2 linked regions of the Sphingosinicella sp. BN140058 genome follow. The protein of the gene in region 1 interacts with the protein of each later gene in a pairwise test. Links are inferred from orthologs where the notes say so. Each region holds a gene or a part of one and is shown on either strand. Other genes may lie near its edges.

Region 1 (5,121 bases):
TCAGCGCCCGAAGCGAACGAGCTCTAAGATCCTCCCCGCTTGCGGGGAGGCCCCATCCCATCGAAGTACCACTTCGATGGGATGATCAGAACGGCATCTTAAAGCCGGGGGGAAGCTGGAGGCCGCCGGTGACGTCGGCCATTGCGCCCTTCGCGGCTTCGTCGGCCTTGGCACGGGCGTCGTTGATCGCGGCGGCGACGAGGTCTTCCACCATGTTCTTCTCGCTCGGCTGGAGCAGGCTCTCGTCGATGTCGATGCCGAGGATCTGGCCCTTGGCCGAGGCACGGACCTTGACCAGCCCGCCACCCGAGGCACCCTCGACCTCGACCTTGTCGAGACCTTCATGGGCCTGCATCAGCTTGGCCTGGGCCTCTTGCGCCATCTTCATCAGTTCATCGAGATTGGGCATCACGCACTCCGTTGTTGGTCGAGACTGTAATCGGCCAGCTCGGCGCCGGGAAAGGCGTCGAACGCGGCCCTGACCAGCGGCGAATCGAGCACGCTCTGGCGCTCGGCCTCCGCCGCCATCTTCTCCTGCTCGAGCAGGGTCGGCTCTGCCGCGCCGTCTTCCGCGGTCACTTGCCAGGTGTCGCCGGTCAGCCCCTTCAGCGCCGCACCGAGATCGCGGACGAGGTCGCTCGACATCGGCTTGACCGGCTTGATCGCGATCTCCGGTGGTGCGTAGCGAACGACGCCGCAGAAATCGTGCAATTGCTGGGCGAGATGCGGCTTGCCTTTGAGCGCCAGCGTCTCGACGAGGTCCCTGTACGTAGCCGGAGCCGACGGCGGTGCGGGCTCTGCAATCGCTGCGGGCGGCGCCGCGGGAGCCACCGGTTCGGGCGCCTGCTCGACGACCGATGCCGCTACCGAGGGCGCTGCGACTGCCGGGGCAATGGCAGCAGCCGGCGCACTTGCCGGCGTCGCGGCTGCCGGCGCGGCTGCGCCACGCGCGGGAATGGCTTCGCCATTTGCCAGTCGCTGGAGCAATTCGCCCGGATCCGGCATCTCCGAGGCATGGATCACGCGCAGCAGCGCCATTTCGGCGGCCTCGAGCGGCATCGGCGCGCTGTGCACTTCCGAGAGTCCCTTCAGCAGCAACTGCCAGAGACGATGGACCAAGGCGTAAGAGAGGCGGCCGGACCAGTCGGCATAGGCTTCGCGCTCTTCAGCCGATTGCGCGCGGTCGTCGGCACCCCCGACCTTGGCGCGGGTGATGCCGTGAACGCTTTCGAGGAGGCCGCGCAACACCGCCGAGGGCTCGACCCCAAGATCATATTGCGCGCGCAAGGAGTCGAGCGCGGCTTTGGCATCGCCGGCCAGAAGCAGCCCGAGCAGGCCGCGGATCGCGCCGCGATCGGACAGGCCGAGCATCGCCCGCACCTGCTCGGCAGTGACGCCGCCGGAGCCATGGGCAATCGCCTGGTCGAGGATCGACAGGCCGTCGCGCGCCGAACCCTCCGCAGCCCGGGCGATCAGGGCAAGCGCTTCCGGGTCCACCTCGACGCCTTCGAGGCGCGACACTTCGGCAAAATGCTCGGCGAGCTTCTCCGCTGGGATACGCCGCAAGTCGAAGCGCTGGCAGCGCGACAGGACGGTAATCGGAACCTTGTTCACCTCGGTGGTGGCGAACAGGAACTTGACGTGGGCCGGCGGCTCTTCGAGCGTCTTCAGAAGCGCATTGAACGCATTCTTCGACAGCATGTGGACTTCGTCGATGATGTAGATCTTGTAGCGCGCCGAGACCGCGGCATAGCGGACTGCTTCGATGATCTCGCGGACATCGTCGACCCCGGTGTGACTGGCGGCGTCCATTTCGACGACGTCGATATGACGTCCTTCGGCGATCGCGCGGCATGGCTCGCAGACGTTGCACGGGCTGATCGTCGGCCCGCCGCTCCCGTCGGGACCAATGCAATTCAGCGCCTTCGCGATCAGCCTGGCAGTCGAGGTCTTGCCGACTCCGCGCACGCCGGTCATCAGAAAGGCATGGGCGAGCCGATCGCGCTTGATCGCATTGCCGAGCGTCTGGACCATCGCGTCCTGCCCGATCAGTTCCTCGAAGCTCTGTGGCCGATATTTGCGCGCCAGCACACGGTAAGGCTGCGCTGCGGCCGCCACGACGGGCTTGGCGGGCTGCGGTGGCTCGTCCAGGCCGAGGCCGAAGGAGAGCGTGTCGGGGGAATCGGTTTCGGTTGCCATCACAAGGAACAGTAGACGAACATGTCGGCGGTGTCGAAGGCCGTGCCGCTGCCCCGGCGCATCATCGAACGGGGCGAGGTGGGAGCCGGGACGACCCGGAGCTTGAACTCGTTACGGCTGCTTCCTTCCGGATCTGACCGGGTTGGCGAGAGCGCCGTCCGCCCGACTCCCGCGGCGCATATGGCGGCAGGAGCGCGCCGATGCAAGCCGGCCCGCGCCTCACCGTCCCTGCATGTTGTGCGCGCCTCCAGGGATCCGGACGGTCAACGTCTCCAGATCATCGGTCAGCCAGATCTGGCAGGACAGACGCGACGTGCGGGTGACATGCGCGGCAAGATCGAGAAGATCCTCTTCCTCCTCGCTGGCGCGCGGCAATCTGGCGAAATCCTCCGGCGCGACGATCACGTGACAGGTGGAGCAGGCCATCTGCCCTTCGCACGTACCCTCCAGCGGCTGCCCATGAAGCTGACCGATGTCGAGCAGGCGTTCGCCGGCAGGGGCCTCGATTTCCTGGATGCGGCCGCCATCGGCCGAAACGAAGCGAACCCTTGTCATGCTGCAAAGGCCTGCTGACGGTTGGCGGCGTCGGCGATCAGGGAAAGCGCGCGGACCAGATCTTCCTCCTTGGTGTAGCGGCCGAAGCCGATGCGGATACTCGAGCGCGCCTCTCTCTCCGAGAGGCCAAGTGCGGACAGAACATGGCTCGGCCGGCCGGAGCCGCTGGCGCAGGCGGATCCGGCCGAAATCGCGACCTCGCGCACCTCCGAAAGCAGCCGGGCAGAGTCCAGGCCCTCGCGGCGAAGGTTGAGATTGCCACGGTAGCGCCGTTCGCCGGAGCCGTTCAGCGACCAGTCGCAGAGCGCTGCTCGAGCCACCGACCAGAGGCGGCCGACATGGATTTCGTCTTCCCCTGCCCGCGCGGCCAGCAGCCGCGCCGCCTCGCCGAAGCCGACGCACAGCGCCGGCGACAAGGTGCCGGAGCGCAGTCCGCCCTCCTGGCCGCCGCCGTGGAGCAGCGGGTCGATGGCTGTTCCTTCGCGCAGCCACAAGGCGCCGATGCCCTTCGGCCCGTGCACCTTGTGCGCTGAGACGGCGACCATGTCGCAGACCGGGAGCGGGATCGGCACGCGGCCGAGCGCCTGGACGGCGTCGCAGAAGAACAGGGCGCCGACGCCGCGCGCGAGCGCGGCAAGGTCGGCGACCGGCTGGATCACGCCGATCTCATTGTTGACGAGCATGGCCGCGACGAGGCCCGTTTCGCCCGTGATCCGCGCCGCAGCGACGTCGAGGTCGACCAGCCCGTCGGATCGGACGGGGAGAATGTCGACCTCGAAACCTTGTGCCGCCAGCCATCCCATGGTGTCGAGCACGCAGGCATGCTCGGTCGCCAGCGTGACGATCCGTCGCCGGCTTGCGGGAAGCCGCGCGGCCGCGCCCTTCAGCGCCCAATTGGCAGCTTCGGTCGCGCCCGAGGTGAAGAAGATCCGGCCGGCCGGCGACGCCTCGGCAGCTCCGAGCGCGAGCGCCGAGAGGATCTTCTCGCGGGCGACCTCGACTGCGGCGGCGGCTTCGCGGCCGGGGCGATGCGCGCTGTGCGGATTGCCGAAACCTTCCTCGATCCACGGCCGCATCGCCGCCGCAACTTCGGGCGCAACCGGAGTCGTCGCCTGATAATCGAGATAGATCATGCCGCCCGCCGCCGATCGAACAGCCGGCGCCATTCGGCCACGAAGGTATCGATGTCCGCCTGCGCGGTCTCCGGCCCGAAGCTGACGCGCACGACTTCACGCGCCGCCGCTTCCGACATGCCCATCGCGGTCAGGACGTGGCTGGTCTTGAGGCTGCCCGAGGAGCAGGCACTGCCCGACGACACCGAGAGGCCGGCAAGATCGAACTGCATGATCTGCGCGGCACCGGGCACGCCGGGCATCCGGTAGGATGCGATGGTGGCAAGACGCGGCGCGCGGGCGGCGACGATCTCGCCGCCGGCCTCCGTAATGGCAGCGTCGAGCCGGGCACGCAGCGCCTCGGCCTGGCCGAGCCAGCCATGATCGGCCTCGGCAGCCGCCGCAAAGGCCATGATCGACGGCACCGCGACGGTGCCGGGCCGGAAGCCGCCTTCCTGGCCGCCGATCGCGGCAAGGAAGGTTTCGTCCTTGATCAGCAGGGCACCGATGCCCGGCGGTCCGCCGAATTTGTGGGCGGAGACGACAACGAAATCGGCAACTGGGAGCGGCAGCTTGCCGGCGCTCTGCGCGCAGTCGGCGAGCAGCAGCCCCCCGGCCGCACGCACACGCTCGGCGACCGGCTCGAGCGGATTGATCACGCCGGTTTCGTTGTTGACCGCCTGGACCGCGATCAGCGGGCGCTCGGCAGTCTGGAGGGCGTCGTCGAGATCGGCGAGATCGAGGGTTCCGTCGCTGCGAAGCCACACCTGCCGTGCACTCGGCGCGGCGCGAAGGACGGCAGGGTGCTCGCCCGCGGAGACGATCGCATCCTGAGCCTTGGCCCGTGCGAACACGAGAGCGATCGCCTCGGTCGCACCCGAGGTAAAGACGAGCGTGCCACGCCAGCCCAGCGCGGAGGCGATCCGCCGACGGGCGTCTTCCAGCTGCGCGCGCGCAGCGCGGCCTTCGGCATGGGCCGACGACGGGTTCGCCCAATTGGCCGCGGCCGTCTGCAGCGCCGCCAGCGCCTGCGGCAGCATCGGCGTCGTCGCGGCATGATCGAGGTAGATGCGGCGCGGCAAATGCTTTCCTTCCACCGGCCCGGGCTGGCCTTCCGCCCGCCCGCGCCCTTTCAAATTGCGCGAAAGCGTCCGACGCCTATATAGCGGGCACGCATCGGGGGCAGCCCCGATATTCCTATCACGCAAGCCCAAGCGCAGGTGCAATGCCCGAAGTCATTTTTCCCGGTCCGGAA
Region 2 (3,908 bases), 2.1 Mb from region 1 along the record:
TGAGCACGTAGCTGACGGTGCGATCCGGAAGAGAAGCGGTCTCACCACTCATCTGGCGGGCGAGCCGGTCGACGCCGCCCAGGAAAGCGGGATCGATGCAATATTCGGCGATCAGCGCCTTGCCTTCCGGCGAGTCCCTGAAGCCTGGCAGTACCAGAGGCGTTCCGACGCTTCCCCCCGTTCCCGGGACATATTCATGCTCAACGAGGAGATCGCGGCCCGCCGGAAAGACCTGCTCCCAATAATGGGTCTCGCGAACCGTCCAGAGCGGCGCGAGGTGGCGCTCTGCGCCTGCGCCGGCATCAGATTCGTCCGCTTGAACGAGCCCGAGGGCGAGCAATCGATCCTGCTCGGCCTTCGCGAGCCGATCGAGCCGCGCACCCGGATCGTCCGACAGCGGCACGCTCAACGCGGCGAGCAAAGCAGTGTGGTCCTCGCCGCCGAGCATCGCCTTGCGCTCGACCGACATTCCGACCGGCTTCCCATCAACCTTGGTGGTGAAATCGTGCGGAAAGGCGATATCGCCATATTCGCGGTTGGCCAGTTCGTCGTCGGGCATCGGAAAGGCGACCGTCGTCCTGACATCCTTGCCGGTGCGGTTGCGGAAGACATAGCGCACCCGCACCTTCTCCGCCGATACGAACAGATCTTCGGAGACCATGTCGATCGCGTCCGTGCGCGTCAGCACGAGCCCGCCGGCGGCGGTCTCGGCGGTGCTGTCGTTGGCGAGCGCCGTCGCAGCGAGGCAGACGGCTGCAACGGCTGCCATGTATTGCACAATCCTGGTCATCGTTCCCCCCGTGGAGAACGCGCTCTAGTTGATCGTGATCACGCCATCCACTGCCCGCCACTCGGCAGGGCGGATGAGATGCTGATGGGCGATCCGGACCGAGTGGATCGCCGCGTCGATATCGGTGCGCCAGTGGTCGAGGAAGCGGTGGAGGATCGGAAAGCGTGGCGCCAGATCATAGTCCTGCCAGACGAACAATTGGATGAGATCGGGATGGTCCGGCATGTAGTAGCTGATCTCGGCAGTCATCAGGCCATAGCCTTGAACCTGGCGGATGAAATCGCGGTCGTTGCTCAATTCGCCCTCCCCGATGCGGGTGTGGAACGAACGTCATCATGATCCGAATGCGTTAACGATACGCACACCATGGCTCGCCTCTCGAATCCCGTCGCACTCTCCTTCCCGACGCCGGCAGGCGGGGCGGATAATACGAGCAAGCCGGGGAGTCGTTCCGGGGCCGGCGTGCAAACGAAAACGCCGCCGGACGACTCCGACGGCGCTTGGCTTTATGGTCGGCGACGAACGACTTAGACGGTGAAGCTCTCGCCGCAGCCGCAGGTGCCCTTGGCATTGGGATTGGTGAAGACGAAGCCGGCGGTGAAATCGTCCTCCTTCCAGTCCATCGTCGATCCGATCAGATACAGGATCGACGATCCATCGACGAAGAAGGGACCGGCCGGCGTTTCGATCCGTTCGTCGAGCGGCTTGGCTTCGGTGACATAGTCGACCGAATAGGCAAGGCCGGAGCAGCCGCGGCGGGGCGTCGACAGCTTGACGCCGATCGTGCCTTCGGGCGCCTTCGCCATCAGCGTCGCAATTCGCGCTTCCGCACTGGGCGTGAGGATCAGTGCCGCCGGACGCGGACGGTGGGTCTTGGTCAGAGTGTCCGTCATCTCGTCCTCACAACATGCCAAGTTCGAGCTTGGCTTCGTCCGACATCTTCTGCGGATCCCAAGGCGGATCCCAGACGAGTTCGACCTGAGCGTCGCCGATCCCCGGCACCGCTCCGACGCGGAGTTCGACCTCGCCGGGCATCGACTCCGCGACCGGACAATGAGGCGTGGTGAGCGTCATCTGCACCCGGGCGTGATGCTCGGGCGTGATCTCGACATTGTAGATGAGGCCGAGATCGTAGATGTTGACCGGGATTTCGGGGTCGTAAATCTCCTTGAGCGCGTCGATCACCGCCTCGTAGAGGTCGCCGCCCGGCGCACCCGCGGACGGCTCCGCCGGCCCGGCCTGTTGCGACAGGAAGCCATCGAGATAGTCGCGCTTGCGCTCGAACGTCTCGACCACGTCGCTGACCCGCGCCTTCGGAGGCGCAGGCGCTTCGGTCACTTCCTCGATCTCTATCTTGCGTTCCTGGTTCATCCGAAGATTCTCGTCACCCGTTCGATCCCGCGGACCAGCGCGTCGATGTCGCGTGGCCCATTATAAACGCCGAAGCTGGCCCGCGCCGTCGCATCGACTCCCAGATGGCGCATCAGCGGCTGGGCGCAATGGTGCCCGGCACGGATCGCCACCCGGCTCTCGTCCAATATGGTGCCGATGTCGTGCGGATGCACCCCTTCGAGCGCAAAGCTGACGATGCCGGCACTGTCGTCCGGCCCGAATACGCGGAGGCTATTGATCGACGACAAGGCGTCGCGTGCCTCGCGCACCAGGGCATTCTCGTGCGCACTGATCGCGTCGAGCCCGATGGCCTCGACATAGTCGATCGCTGCCTCGAGCCCGAGTACGCCGACGACGTGCGGCGTCCCCGCCTCGAAGCGCGCCGGCGGCGGCGCATAGGTGGTCCCCTCGAAGCTCACCCTGTCGATCATCGCGCCGCCGCCCTGCCAGGGCGGCATCGCGCCGAGCAGATGCGTGCGGCCCCAAAGCACGCCGATCCCGGTCGGGCCGTAGAGCTTGTGGCCGGAAAAGACGTAGAAATCGCAGTCGAGATCGGCGACATCGACGGGCAGGCGTGGCACCGCTTGACACCCGTCGAGCAGCAGCAGCGCGCCGACGCCGTGGGCAAGCTTGGCCGCCCGCTTCGCGTCGAGCACCGATCCGAGCACGTTCGAGACGTGGGCGAGCGCGACGATCTTGTGCTGCGGCGTCAGCATGCGCGCCATCGCATCCAGATCGATGCGGCCGTCTTCGGTGAGCGGCGCGACGTCGATCGCAGCGCCGGTGCGTTCCGCGACCAGCTGCCAGGGTACGATGTTCGAATGGTGTTCGAGCATCGACAGCATGATGCGGTCGCCAGGCTTCAGATTGGCGCCTCCCCAGCTCTGCGCGACCAGGTTGATCCCTTCCGTGGCACCGCGCACGAAGATCACCTCATCGCTCGACGGCGCGCCGATGAACCGCGCCACCCGACGCCGCGCCGCTTCGAACGCCAAGGTCATCTCCGACGAACGCTGGTAGACGCCGCGGTGGACCGTCGCATAGGTCTCGGAATAGCCACGTGCGATCGCGTCGATGACCGGCTGCGGCTTCTGCGCGGTCGCTGCAGTGTCGAGATAGGACCAGCCATTCGGAATCGCGGGGAAATCGGCAACGTGGTCGAGGGGCCGGGTTGGCGAGAGCACGTCCATCACGCATCCTCCTCCCGCCCGAGCCAGGCATTCGCCTCGTCCAGGAAGGCGGTGCGCACGTCTTCTTCGCCGATCCGCTCGATCGAGTCGGCGACGAAGGAGGCGGTGAGCAGCGCCTTCGCCTCGGCCCGCGGGATGCCGCGGCTGGCAAGATAGAAAAGCGCATCGCGGTTGAGTTCGCCGACCGTTGCGCCGTGCGCGCACTTGACGTCGTCGGCGAAGATCTCGAGCTCCGGCTTGGAATTGATCGTGCCCGTCCGCGACAGCAGCAATCCCTTGAGGGACTGTTCGCCGTCGGTCTTCTGGGCGCCGCGCGCTACCTCTACTCGCGCAGCCACCGAGCAGGTCGCCTGATCGTCGGCGACCGAGCGCCACACCTGCCGGCTCTGGCCGTTCGGCTGCTCGTGGCGGATGACGAGATTGGCGTCATGACGCTGGCGGCCTCTCGCCAGCAAGGCGCCACCGACTTCGGCGAAGCCGGCATCGCCGGCAAGCCGGACCTCGCCGTCGAGACGGGTGTCGGCAGCCCCGGCCGC

What was found.
Region 2: the proteins of ETR14_RS20300 (region 1) and ETR14_RS10985 interact in binary tests that used the Escherichia coli proteins (3 or more experiments, as listed by UniProt). The link is inferred for Sphingosinicella sp. BN140058 from one-to-one orthologs.

The regions. Positions count from the first base shown.
Region 1 is NZ_CP035501.1:4,504,674-4,509,794, reverse strand. Bases 1,087-4,086 are described here. They hold ETR14_RS20300 (2Fe-2S iron-sulfur cluster-binding protein), read right to left. Parts: upstream 2,755-4,086; coding sequence 2,419-2,754; downstream 1,087-2,418. Other genes in these bases: ETR14_RS20290 (cysteine desulfurase family protein), read right to left, coding at 3,884-4,086; ETR14_RS20295 (cysteine desulfurase family protein), read right to left, coding at 2,751-3,887; ETR14_RS20310 (DNA polymerase III subunit gamma/tau), read right to left, coding at 1,087-2,118. Also shown: ETR14_RS20315 (YbaB/EbfC family nucleoid-associated protein), read right to left, coding at 86-409; more of ETR14_RS20310, read right to left, coding at 409-1,086; more of ETR14_RS20290, read right to left, coding at 4,087-4,906; ETR14_RS20285 (alpha/beta hydrolase), read left to right, coding at 5,092-5,121. UniProt on the Escherichia coli protein: Ferredoxin are iron-sulfur proteins that transfer electrons in a wide variety of metabolic reactions. Although the function of this ferredoxin is unknown it is probable that it has a role as a cellular electron transfer protein.
Region 2 is NZ_CP035501.1:2,421,277-2,425,184, forward strand. Bases 1-2,848 are described here. They hold ETR14_RS10985 (iron-sulfur cluster assembly accessory protein), read right to left. Parts: upstream 1,684-2,848; coding sequence 1,318-1,683; downstream 1-1,317. Other genes in these bases: ETR14_RS10975 (DUF4424 domain-containing protein), read right to left, coding at 1-790; ETR14_RS10980 (usg protein), read right to left, coding at 815-1,039; ETR14_RS10990 (SUF system Fe-S cluster assembly protein), read right to left, coding at 1,691-2,161; ETR14_RS10995 (cysteine desulfurase), read right to left, coding at 2,158-2,848. In the rest of the region: more of ETR14_RS10995, read right to left, coding at 2,849-3,372; ETR14_RS11000 (SufD family Fe-S cluster assembly protein), read right to left, coding at 3,372-3,908. UniProt on the Escherichia coli protein: Is able to transfer iron-sulfur clusters to apo-ferredoxin. Multiple cycles of [2Fe2S] cluster formation and transfer are observed, suggesting that IscA acts catalytically.